DNA from 4 places in the Enterobacter oligotrophicus genome. Region 2 is predicted to be linked to each of the others. Evidence: predicted binding sites of a transcription regulator. Region 2 holds the regulator's gene; each other region holds the start of a gene.
The links. The regulator PhoB, encoded in region 2, activates phosphate uptake and scavenging genes when phosphate is short. The targets are predictions, from matches to a motif close to CTGTCATAAAACTGNCNNAT.
Positions count from the first base shown of each region.

Region 1: glpT (glycerol-3-phosphate transporter) is a predicted target of PhoB. The motif match lies at 1,485-1,504, and genes of this name have one in related genera.
Region 3: pitA (inorganic phosphate transporter PitA) is a predicted target of PhoB. The motif match lies at 1,692-1,711, and genes of this name have one in related genera.
Region 4: pstS (phosphate ABC transporter substrate-binding protein PstS) is a predicted target of PhoB. The motif match lies at 2,010-2,029, and genes of this name have one in related genera.

Region 1 covers NZ_AP019007.1:980,773-983,958, forward strand. The annotation lists gene glpQ (glycerophosphodiester phosphodiesterase) at 1-9, opposite strand, end outside; gene glpT (glycerol-3-phosphate transporter) at 21-1,373, opposite strand; gene glpA (anaerobic glycerol-3-phosphate dehydrogenase subunit A) at 1,628-3,186, shown strand, end outside.
Region 2 covers NZ_AP019007.1:3,528,873-3,532,058, reverse strand. The annotation lists gene phoR (phosphate regulon sensor histidine kinase PhoR) at 1-787, opposite strand, end outside; gene phoB (phosphate response regulator transcription factor PhoB) at 809-1,498, opposite strand; gene sbcD (exonuclease subunit SbcD) at 1,681-2,886, shown strand; gene sbcC (exonuclease subunit SbcC) at 2,883-3,186, shown strand, end outside.
Region 3 covers NZ_AP019007.1:2,175,513-2,178,698, forward strand. The annotation lists gene EoCCA6_RS10530 (TerC/Alx family metal homeostasis membrane protein) at 1-306, opposite strand, end outside; gene EoCCA6_RS10535 (BaiN/RdsA family NAD(P)/FAD-dependent oxidoreductase) at 415-1,614, opposite strand; gene pitA (inorganic phosphate transporter PitA) at 1,844-3,186, shown strand, end outside.
Region 4 covers NZ_AP019007.1:2,461,503-2,464,688, forward strand. The annotation lists gene pstC (phosphate ABC transporter permease PstC) at 1-755, opposite strand, end outside; gene pstS (phosphate ABC transporter substrate-binding protein PstS) at 882-1,922, opposite strand; gene glmS (glutamine--fructose-6-phosphate transaminase (isomerizing)) at 2,243-3,186, opposite strand, start outside.

The DNA.
Region 1 (3,186 bases), 1.9 Mb from region 2:
CAGTTTCATCGCAATGCTCCTTATTGACGACGTGCCTGCACTTCGGCATGGTGACGTTTCTCACCGATCATCACGACAATCAGCAGCAGTACCGCCAGCACGCTACCGCCAATCATCACCATAAAGCCGCCGTCCCAGCCAAAGAAGTCAACGGTATAGCCCACAATCGCGCTCGCCGCGACAGAGCCGCCCAGGTAGCCGAACAGACCGGTAAAGCCTGCCGCCGTGCCTGCCGCTTTTTTCGGTGCCAGTTCCAGCGCGTGCAGACCAATCAGCATGACCGGGCCATAGATCAGGAAGCCGATGACGATCATACACGCCATATCCACGCCTGGGTTGCCCGGCGGGTTAAGCCAGTAAACAACGGTAGCAATGGTCACCAGCGTCATAAAGAAGACACCCGTTGCACCGCGGTTGCCTTTAAATACTTTATCCGACATCCAGCCGCAGATCAGCGTGCCCGGAATTCCCGCATATTCGTAAAGGAAGTAGGCCCAGGACGATTTATCCAGTGCGAAATGCTTCACCTCTTTCAGGTAGGTTGGTGACCAGTCAAGAATGCCGTAGCGCAGCAGGTAAACGAACACGTTCGCCACCGCGATGTACCACAGCAGTTTGTTTGGCAGCACGTACTTCATGAAGATCTGCTTTGCCGTCAGTTCTTCTTCATGCTGCTCGCTGTAATCATCCGGATAGTCGTTTTTGTACTCTTCAATCGGCGGCAGACCGCAGGACTGCGGCGTGTCACGCATCAGGGCAAAAGCAAAAATAGCCACCAGAATCGCGCCAAAGGCTGGCATGTAGAGCGCCGCGTGCCAGTCGTTGAACCAGGCCATCCCCAGCAGGAACAGCAGTGGCGGAATCCCCCCGCCAACGTTATGCGCGCAGTTCCAGACGGACACAATGCCGCCACGCTCTTTCTGCGACCACCAGTGCACCATGGTGCGTCCACACGGCGGCCATCCCATCCCCTGGAACCAGCCGCAGAGGAACAGCAGCACGAACATAATCGCAATGCTGGAGGTTGCCCACGGCACAAAGCCCATAAACAGCATCACCGCGGCCGCGAGGATCAGACCGGCAGGCAGGAAAACGCGCGGATTCGAGCGGTCCGACACCGAGCCCATAATGAACTTCGAAAAACCGTAGGCGATAGAGATCCCCGACAGCGCGAATCCCAGATCGCCACGCGAAAAGCCCTGCTCCACCAGATATGGCATAGCGAGAGCGAAGTTTTTACGTACCAGATAGTAAGCCGCGTACCCGAAGAAGATCCCCAGGAAGATTTGCCAACGCAGACGACGGTATAGCGGATCAATTTCTGCCTCAGGCAGACGCGCCCGATGCGGCGCAGGTTTAAAGATACTGAGCATGACAGCCTCCGTGGCCAGGTATTGAATTTTTGGGGTTTTACTGCCCCACACTCCAGAGAGGCGGCGATGTTAAAAAATCACGGTGATTGTTACTGTGAATCAACGCACAGATTGTTACAGAAATATGACAGTGTGCGCAAAAAGGCGCATGGAATCACATTTCACTTTCGAATAACGCTCGTTTATGTTCGAAATCAAACAAACCACAATTTCAGTGTGGCTAAATGATAAAAAACGAACATAGAGGGAAGACAATGACAATTCACGATCCTCGTTACAGCGATGTGATTATCATTGGCGGTGGCGCAACCGGAGCCGGGATCGCGCGTGACTGCGCCCTACGGGGTTTACGCGTCACGCTTCTGGAGCGTCATGATATTGCAACGGGTGCGACCGGGCGAAATCACGGCCTGCTGCACAGCGGCGCGCGGTATGCGGTGACTGACGGCGAATCCGCCCGCGAATGTATTGCTGAAAACCAGTTCCTTAAGCGCATCGCCCGCCACTGTATTGAGCCAACCGACGGCCTGTTCATTACGCTTCCCGAAGATGACCTCGCGTTTCAGCACACGTTTATTTCAGCCTGCGCAGCAGCAGGCATACCGGCCGAGGCCATTGATCCCGCGCAGGCGCGCCGTATTGAGCCTTCCGTGAACCCGGCACTCACGGGTGCCGTCAGGGTCCCTGATGGCACCGTCGATCCCTTCCGTCTGACCGCTGCCAATATGCTGGACGCCCGCGAGCATGGCGCGCGCATCCTCACCGGACATGCAGTGACCGGGCTTATCCGTGAAGGCCATCGCGTCCGCGGCGTGCGGGTTTTTGACACACAATATAACGAAGCTCACGACCTGTTTGCCGCCGTCGTCATTAACGCAGCAGGCATCTGGGGGCAGCGTATCGCTGAGTACGCTGACTTATCCATCCGCATGTTCCCGGCGAAAGGCTCGCTGCTGATCCTCGATCACCGCATCAATAACCACGTGATCAACCGCTGCCGCAAACCCTCGGACGCCGACATTCTGGTGCCGGGGGATACCATTTCACTCATCGGCACCACTTCAACCCACGTCGACTACAGCGAGATTGACGACAATAGGGTAACTGCTGCTGAGGTGGATATTCTGCTGCGCGAAGGGGAAAAACTGGCACCGGTAATGGCGCAGACCCGTATTCTGCGCGCCTATGCTGGCGTGCGTCCGCTGGTGGCCAGCGATAACGATCCGAGTGGTCGTAACGTCAGCCGTGGCATCGTGCTACTCGACCACGCAGAACGCGACGGCATGGACGGTTTTATTACCATCACCGGCGGCAAGCTGATGACCTATCGCCTGATGGCGCAGTGGGCAACCGATGCCGTCTGCCGCAAACTCGGCAACACCGAACCGTGCGTGACGGCGGAGCAGCCCCTGCCCGGCTCGCGACAGTCTACCGAAAAGACACTGCAAAAAATTATCTCACTGCCCGCTCCGCTGCGCGGTTCCGCCATTTATCGCCACGGCGACAGAACGCCTGCGTGGCTGGGTGAAGGTCGGCTGAGCCGCAGTCTGGTATGCGAGTGTGAAGCGGTAACCGCAGGCGAAGTGCAATATGCAGTGGAGAACCTGACGGTCAATAACCTGCTCGATTTGCGCCGCCGCACGCGCGTCGGCATGGGGACCTGCCAGGGTGAACTGTGCGCCTGTCGCGCCGCCGGGCTGCTGCAGCGTTTTCATGCCACCACCTCAACCCAGTCGCTTGCTCAGCTCAGCGAGTTTTTAAATGAGCGCTGGAAAGGTATTCAGCCTGTTGCCTGGGGTGATGCCCTGCGCGA
Region 2 (3,186 bases):
GCGTGAGAAGTTGTTTCACCAGCCCTTCCATCCGGTACGTTTGCTCGCGCATGGTGTGCAGCGCTTTCTCGCGCGGAGCGCCTTCCAGCGTTTGCTCCTGCATCATCTCCAGGTAACCCTGGAGCACCGTCAGCGGCGTGCGTAGCTCGTGGCTGACGTTGGCGAAGAAGTTGCGGCGCGCCCCTTCCAGCTGGTGCATCTGGGTCACATCGCGCGCAACCATCAGCCACTGCTGATCGCTGTACGGCATCACGCGGATCTCAAGATGCCGACCGTTATTGAGCTTCAGATTGTGCGGACGGGTAAAATCACGCTTTTTCAGATACAGCGTGAACTCCGGGTAACGCAGAAGGTTAAGGATGTTCTGGCCGTTATCGTCCGGCCAGCGCAAGCCCAGCAGCTGCTGCGCCAGACCATTACACCAGAAGATCGTCCCCTCTTCGGTGGTCAGAATAACGGCATCCGGCAGCGATTCCGCGCCACTGCGAAAACGCTTAATCAAACTTCCCAGCTCGCGGCGACGCTTTTTGTTGCGCATCTGCATCTGGTGAAGGCCGTAAAGCAGCGGCTCCCAGCTTCCGCTTCCTGGCGGTGGCGTCATACTTCTGTCCACCCACAGCCACCAGGAGAGGCGCAGTAAGTTCCAGAAATGCCAGATCAGTAATCCGGTCACTGCCGCCAGCAGGAACCACGGTAAATGTCCAAAAAAGGCCCCCAGAATGAAGGCCGGAATACAACATAAGATCAGTTCAAAGACGAGCCTTTTCCATGACAGACGTTCCAGCACGCGTCACACTCCTGTCATTGTTCAGAAACGGGTCGAAAAACGATAACCCGTGCCGCGGACCGTCTGTACCATGCGATCGTGGCCGCTCAGTTCAAGCGCTTTACGCAGGCGGCGGATATGTACGTCAACTGTCCGGTCTTCGACATACACGTTAGTTCCCCAGACGTTATTCAGCAACTGCTCGCGGCTGTAGACGCGTTCCGGGTGAGTCATAAAGAAGTGCAGGAGTTTGAATTCGGTTGGCCCCATGTCGAGAGGGTTTTCACCGGTCATCACGCGGTGTGAGGTGGGGTCAAGGCTCAGGCCCTGCATCTCAATCACCTCCTCCACCGCCATTGGCGAAATGCGGCGCATCACCGCTTTGATACGGGCAACCAGCTCCTTCGGAGAGAATGGCTTGGTGATGTAATCGTCCGCGCCGGTTTCAAGACCGCGCACGCGATCCTCTTCTTCACCGCGCGCCGTCAGCATCACAACCGGAATGTCGCGGGTCATCGCTTCACGTTTAATGTGTTTGATGAACTGCAGGCCAGAGCCACCAGGCAACATCCAGTCAAGCAGAATCAAATCGGGCCAGGGTTCATTCAGCTGGTTCACCGCGCTGTCATAATCTTCCGCTTCAACCGGCTGGAAGCCATTTTGTTCGAGCACGAAGCACACCATTTCGCGAATTGGAGCTTCATCTTCTACGACCAGAATACGTCTCGCCATACTTTGCCCTGTCTTATTTAAGTTACAAGTTTGTAATGCGGCGTCATTATGCGTCAGATTTATGACAGATTTATGAAAAACATTACCACCATCAATGGCAAACTGTTGTTTTATTACAGCGGTTATTTTCCCTTCCCTGACAGTTTATAATCGCCCTCATCTTTTTTCGCCACGGATCTGTTATGCGCATACTTCACACCTCGGACTGGCATCTGGGTCAAAATTTTTACAGCAAAAGCCGTGCTGCCGAACACGAAGCATTCCTGAACTGGTTGCTGGACACGGCCCGGTCGCATGAGGTGGATGCGATCATTGTGGCGGGTGATATCTTTGACACCGGATCGCCGCCGAGCTATGCGCGAGAGCTCTACAACCGTTTCGTGGTGAACCTGCAGCAGACTGGCTGTCATCTGGTGATTGTCGCCGGAAACCACGACTCGGTGGCAACGCTAAATGAATCCCGCGATATCCTGGCGTTCCTTAACACCACGGTGGTCGCCAGCGCCGGGCATGCGCCGCAAATCCTGAAAAAACGCGACGGCACGCCGGGTGCGGTACTGTGCCCGATACCGTTTTTACGCCCGCGCGATATTGTACAAAGCCAGGCCGGACTGTCTGGCAGTGAAAAACAGCAGCATCTATTACAGGCCATTACCGACTATTATCACCAGCAGCATACCGATGCCTGTGCCCTGCGCGGCGATCGGGCGATTCCGGTGATTGCCACCGGGCATCTCACGACTGTTGGAGCCAGTAAAAGTGACGCGGTACGTGACATTTATATTGGCACGCTGGATGCTTTCCCGGCACAGAACTTCCCGCCAGCCGACTATATCGCCCTCGGACACATTCACCGGGCACAAATCATCGGCGGCTGCGAGCACATTCGCTACTGTGGCTCGCCCATTTCGCTCAGTTTTGATGAGACCGGCAAAGCCAAATGCGTTCACCTGGTGAGTTTTACTGACGGTAAACTCAGCGCAGTTGAAACGCTGGAGGTGCCTGTCACCCAGCCGCTGGCGGTGCTGAAAGGCGATCTCGCCGCCATCACCGCCCAGCTTGAGCAGTGGCGCGGCGCGGAGCTTAACCCGCCCGTCTGGCTGGATATCGAAATCACCACCGACGACTACCTGCACGATATGCAGCGTAAAATTCAGGCGCTGACAGAAGATCTCCCCGTTGAAGTGCTGCTGGTGCGCCGCAGCCGCGAGCAACGCGAGAAAATTCTGTTAAGCGCACGGCGTGAAACGCTCAGTGAACTCAATGTCGAAGAGGTATTTGCACGGCGGCTGTCTCAGGAAGAGATTGACGATGCGAAGCGCGCCAGGCTCAACGAGTTGTTCACCCACACGGTGCATGCACTTAATAACGAGGAAGAAAACGCATGAAGATCCTGAGCCTGCGGCTGAAAAACCTCAACTCACTCAAGGGCGAGTGGAAGATCGACTTTACCGCTGAGCCATTTGCCAGCAACGGTCTTTTTGCCATTACCGGTGCCACGGGCGCAGGTAAAACCACCCTGCTTGATGCCATCTGCCTGGCGCTCTACCACGAAACACCGCGCCTGCAAAAAGTGTCTCAGGCACAAAACGATCTCATGACGCGTGATACCGCTGAGTGCCTGGCGGAAGTGGAATTTGAAGTGAAAGGCACCGCCTACCGTGCTTTCTGGAGCCAGAACCGCGCAC
Region 3 (3,186 bases), 1.4 Mb from region 2:
CTTATCCGGCACGCCGAACCAGGCGAAGATCGCCATCATCACGAACAGGTTATCAACGGAGAGCACCTCTTCAAGCGCATACCCTGTCAGGAACAGGCTCGCCATTTCGGCACCGTGGTGAACGTACAGGAACCCGGCGAAGGCCATCGCCATCATGACCCAAAAAATGGACCACATCGCGGCGCTTTTCAGCGAGATCGGTTTATCGTGGCGGTGCATAAAGAGGTCGATAAACATCGCCCCAACGGCCATCACAACAAAGACAACAACGGTTTCCGTGGGGAAACCGAGATGAGCAGCAGACATACACAACCCTTTTCTGGAGGCAAAACACAAAAACCATGCAGACTGGCCTGAGCCAGTAAATAAAAAGAGTGGGCCTTGTTAGGGGCACAGCACTCTAAAAAGTCAATATTAACCGTTCTTTTCGGCAAGCGCCTGCGCACACGCCCAGGCACTCGCCCATGCCCACTGGAAGTTATACCCACCCAGCCAGCCGGTAACATCCATCACTTCGCCGATAAAATAGAGCCCCGGCACGTTACGCGCTTCCATGGTGCGTGATGAAAGCTCATGAGTATCCACACCGCCGAGCGTAACTTCCGCCGTCCGGTAGCCTTCTGTCCCGTTTGGCTGGACGCGCCAGTTCGTCAGCGTCTCGACCAGCGTTTCCTGTTCGCGGCTGTTCAACTGCTTAAGCGCGACGTCCGGGATCTGCCCTAACACCTGCAGGCACTCCACCAGACGTTTCGGTAGCTGCATCGCCAGAGTGTTCTTCAGGCTCTGATTCGGGTGCGCGGTGCGTTGCTCATTGAGGAATGCGCCGAGATCGCAGTCCGGCACCAGATTCACCGTCACAAACTCGCCCGGCTGCCAGTAGCTGGAAATTTGCAGCACCGCCGGGCCGGAGAGCCCGCGATGGGTGAACAGCAGATTTTCGCGGAACACCGTACCGTCTTCGGCGGTAATGACTGATGGAACAGAAACGCCAGAAAGCGTCTGTAATTGTTCCAGCAGAGGTTTATGCAGCGTGAACGGCACCAGCCCTGCGCGCGTCGGCAGCACCTTCAGGCCGAACTGCTCAGCAATCTTATAGCCGAACGGGGAAGCGCCCAGCCCTGGCATCGACAGGCCGCCGCTGGCGATCACCAGGTTTCCGGCGCTGACGCTTTCACCGTTGAGCTGCAGCGTGTAGCCCTGTTCGTCGCGCGCCACGTCCAGCACTTCCGTGCGCAGGCGCATCACCACGCCGCCCTTCTCGCACTCAGCCACCAGCATATCGACAATCTGCTGCGCGGAGTCGTCGCAGAACAGCTGTCCCAGCGTCTTTTCATGCCACGCGATGCCGTGCTTGCCCACCAGCTCAATAAAATCCCACTGGGTATAGCGTGCCAGCGCCGATTTGCAAAAATGACGATTTTGGCTCAAATAGGCCGCAGGTTCGACATAGAGATTAGTGAAGTTACAGCGCCCGCCACCGGACATCAGGATCTTGCGGCCAGGCTTTTTACCGTTATCCAGCAGCAGCACACGGCGACCCGCTTGTCCGGCCATTGCCGCACAAAACATACCCGCCGCACCGGCACCAATTACCACGGCATCAAACCTTTCCACGTCAAAATCCTCTTCGTTAACTGCCGCGGATTGTAAAGTTTCCTCTGTGGTCACACCAGCGCAAATAACCCAGATATCAGTCATATATCTGAAATATAAAATATATTTCTTTACCTGCGCTAAACAAAGCCGAAGGAATATCAAAAAAAAGCTATATTTCACTTTGCCCGTTGCGCATTTGTCCTGGATAATGCGCCGCGTTCATGTCCTCAAAATGGCGTAACGTCCTATGCTACATTTGTTTGCTGGCCTGGATTTACATACCGGGCTTTTATTATTGCTTGCTCTGGTTTTTGTACTGTTTTACGAAGCAATCAACGGCTTCCACGACACTGCAAACGCAGTAGCAACGGTTATCTACACGCGCGCAATGCGGTCGCAGCTTGCGGTTGTTATGGCGGCGGTATTTAACTTTTTTGGTGTCCTCCTGGGCGGACTGAGCGTTGCGTATGCCATCGTGCATATGCTGCCAACGGATCTGCTGCTTAACGTTAGTTCTGGCCATGGCCTTGCTATGGTGTTCTCAATGCTGCTTGCTGCAATTATCTGGAACCTCGGAACCTGGTATTTCGGCCTGCCTGCATCCAGTTCTCACACCCTCATCGGCGCGATTATCGGTATCGGGTTAACCAATGCCCTGATGACCGGGACCTCCGTCGTTGATGCGCTGAACATCCCGAAAGTGCTGGGGATTTTCGGCTCACTGATCATCTCTCCTATCGTCGGTCTGGTGGTTGCAGGTGGATTAATTTTCATTCTGCGTCGCTACTGGAGCAACACGAAAAAACGTGCGCGTATCCACCTGACGCCAGCAGAGCGTGAAAAGAAAGACGGCAAGAAAAAGCCGCCATTCTGGACACGTATCGCGCTGATCATTTCCGCTATCGGCGTGGCTTTCTCTCACGGTGCAAACGATGGTCAGAAAGGCATTGGTCTGGTGATGCTGGTTCTGATTGGCGTGGCTCCGGCAGGTTTCGTGGTTAACATGAACGCCTCCGGTTACGAAATCACCCGTACCCGTGACGCCATTAACAACGTTGAAGTTTACTTCCAGCAACACCCTGAGTTGTTGAAGAAAGCGACCGGCGTTGACCAGCTGATTCCGTCTCCGGAAGCGGGTGCAACTACCGCACCAGGTGAGTTCCACTGCCATCCGGCAAACGCGATTAACGCGCTGGAACGTGCCAAAGGTATGCTGGGCGATATCGAAAGCTACGACAAACTGGCGGTTGAACAACGTGGTCAGCTGCGTCGTATTATGCTCTGCATCTCTGATATTACCGATAAAGTCGCGAAGCTGCCGGAAGTGAATGCTGACGACCAGCGTCTACTGAAGAAACTGAAAAGCGATATGCTCAATACCATTGAGTACGCGCCAATCTGGATCATCATGGCAGTCGCGCTGGCGCTCGGTATCGGTACGATGATTGGCTGGCGTCGTGTGGCGACCACCATCGGCGAGAAGATTGGTAAGAAAGGCATGACCTATGCGCAGGGTATGTCCGCGCAGATGACGGCGGCCGTTTCTATCGGTCTGGCGAGCTACACCGGTATGCCAGTATCAACTACCCA
Region 4 (3,186 bases), 1.1 Mb from region 2:
GTGTTACCGATGATAAAGGTCACCGCCATGGTTTCACCCAGCGCGCGACCTAAGCCCAGCATGATGCCCCCGATAACCCCATTTTTGGTGAACGGAAGCACGATGCGCCAGATAACTTCCCAGGTGGTGCAGCCGATACCGTAGGCCGACTCTTTCATCATCACCGGGGTTTGTTCGAAGACATCGCGCATAACCGCCGCAATGTACGGAATGATCATAATGGCGAGGATCACGCCTGCCGCCAGGATACCAATACCAAATGCCGGGCCAGAGAAGAGTGCACCCACAAACGGAATGGCGGAGAGAACATTACCCACCGGCTCCTGGAAGTACGTCGCAAACAGCGGCGCAAAGATAAACAGGCCCCACATGCCGTAAACGATACTTGGAATGGCCGCCAGCAGTTCAATGGCGATACCGAGCGGACGTCGCAGCCAGCCTGGTGCCAGCTCCGTCAGGAACAGGGCGATACCAAAGCTCACCGGAACCGCAATCAGCAGGGCGATGAACGAGGTGACCAGCGTGCCGTAAATCGGCACCAGCGCACCGTAGATATCGTTCGGTGCATCCCACTCTTTGGTCCACAGGAAGGAGAAACCGAATTTCTGAATGCTCGGCCAGGAGGAGAAAATCAGAGACACGATAATGCCGCCGAGCAGCAATAGCACAATCAGCGCAGCCAGTTTGACCAGTGCGCTGAAAATCATGTCACCTTTTTTACCCGGAGGGTTAAATGCAGGCTTGGTTGCAGCCATAAATTACTCTTCTGTTAAACGCGTTTACGAAATCGCCGGGTGGCGCTTGCGCTTACCCGGCCTACAGTCGGAACCGTAGGGCGGGTAAGCGCAAGCGCCACCCGCCATTTTCGTCAGAATGCTAAATTAATACAATGCCTTACCGCTGCTGTCTTTCACATTGGTTTTCCATGCAGCACGAATCTGCTCAACCACGCTGTCTGGCAGGCTGGCGTAATCCAGGTCATTAGCCTGTTTGCCACCATTTTTGTATGCCCAGTCGAAGAACTTCAGCACTTCAGCACCCTGCTCAGGTTTCTTCTGATCTTTGTGAACCAGAATGAAGGTGGTAGAGGTGATTGGCCAGGCGTCGTCGCCTTTCTGGTTAGTCAGATCCTGAGCGAAGGATTTGCTCCAGTCAGCGCCTTTCGCGGCGTTAGCAAAGTTCTCTTCGGTCGGGCTAACCGGTTTGCCGTCAGCAGAAACCAGCTTCGTGTAAGCCAGGTTGTTCTGTTTGGCGTAAGCGTATTCTACGTAACCGATAGAGCCTGGCAGACGCTGTACAAACGCGGCGATACCGTCATTCCCTTTACCGCCCAGACCGGTTGGCCAGTTAACGGTAGAGCCAGAGCCGACTTTAGATTTCCACTCTTCGTTCACTTTCGCCAGGTAGCTGGTGAAGACGAAGGAGGTGCCAGAACCGTCAGCGCGACGAACCACAGCGATGTTCTGAGAAGGCAGCTTCAGGCCTGGGTTGAGTTTCGCGATCGCTTCGTCATCCCATTTTTTGATTTTACCCAGGTAGATATCACCCAGGGTTTTGCCGTCCAGCACCAGCTCACCCGATTTCACGCCAGGCAGGTTGATCGCCAGAACGACACCACCGATAACGGTCGGGAACTGGAACAGGCCTTCCTGAGCCAGTTTGTCATCAGACAGAGGTGCATCTGATGCGCCGAAATCAACGGTGTTAGCGGTAATTTGTTTTACGCCACCGGAGGAGCCGATACCCTGATAGTTAACCTTGTTACCGGTTTCTTTCTGGTAGGTATCTGCCCATTTGGCATACACCGGCGCAGGGAAGGTTGCACCAGCGCCAGTCAGGCTTGCTGCTGCGAATACAGAGAAAGCGCTCAGAGATAAGGTCGCGGCGACAACAGTTGCGACAGTGGTACGCATAACTTTCATAATGTCTCCTGCAAGGATTTCGTAAATCGTTGTTTAGTGGCTACGATGAGCAAAATAGGACAAACAGGTGACAGATAAATGTACGAATTATGACAGTTTTATGACAATGAAAGTTTCACTTAAAAATCAGCAAAACTATTCTTAATTATCATTATGTTAGCCGCAAACATGACAGTACGTTTTCAGTAATATTTTCTTTATGTGACACTGAAAAAAGTAGCTGAAGATGACAGATTGTCATAAATAAAAACGAGAAAGAATTGATTAAAAACAAACCAGGCAAGGTAAAAAGCTCCACCAGAAGGTGGAGCCTGGAGAGATTATTCGACGGTTACGGATTTCGCCAGGTTACGCGGCTGGTCAACGTCGGTGCCTTTGATCAGCGCAACGTGGTAAGCCAGTAACTGCAGCGGAACGGTGTAGAAGATAGGTGCAATCATCTCTTCCACATGCGGCATCTCAATGATGTGCATGTTATCGCTGCTGGCGAAACCGGCATCTTTATCCGCAAAGACGTACAGTACACCGCCGCGGGCGCGCACTTCTTCGATGTTGGATTTCAGTTTTTCCAGCAGTTCGTTGTTTGGTGCCACAACGATAACCGGCATATCCGCATCAATCAGCGCCAGCGGGCCGTGTTTCAGCTCGCCTGCCGCGTAGGCTTCCGCGTGGATGTAGGAGATCTCTTTCAGCTTCAGCGCGCCTTCCAGCGCAATCGGATACTGATCGCCACGGCCCAGGAACAGCGCGTGATGTTTGTCAGAGAAATCTTCTGCCAGCGCTTCAATGCGTTTGTCCTGAGACAGCATCTGCTCAATGCGGCTCGGCAGCGCCTGCAGACCATGAACGATGTCGTGCTCAACGGAAGCATCTTCGCCTTTCAGGCGCGCCAGTTTCGCCACCAGCATCAGCAGAACGGTCAGCTGCGTGGTGAACGCTTTGGTCGATGCTACGCCGATTTCAGTGCCCGCTTTGGTCATCAGCGCCAGATCGGACTCGCGTACCAGCGAGGAGCCCGGCACGTTACAAATCGCCAGCGAACCCAGGTAGCCCAACTCTTTAGAGAGACGCAGTGCCGCCAGGGTATCCGCCGTTTCGCCTGACTGAGAAAGGGTAATCATCAGGCTGTTACGACGCACCGCGGATTTGCGGTAGCGGAATTCAGAGGCGATTTCGACATCACACGGCACACCTGCCAGGGATTCAAACCAGTAGCGAGACACCATACCGGAGTTGTAAGAGGTGCCACAGGCCACGATCTGAA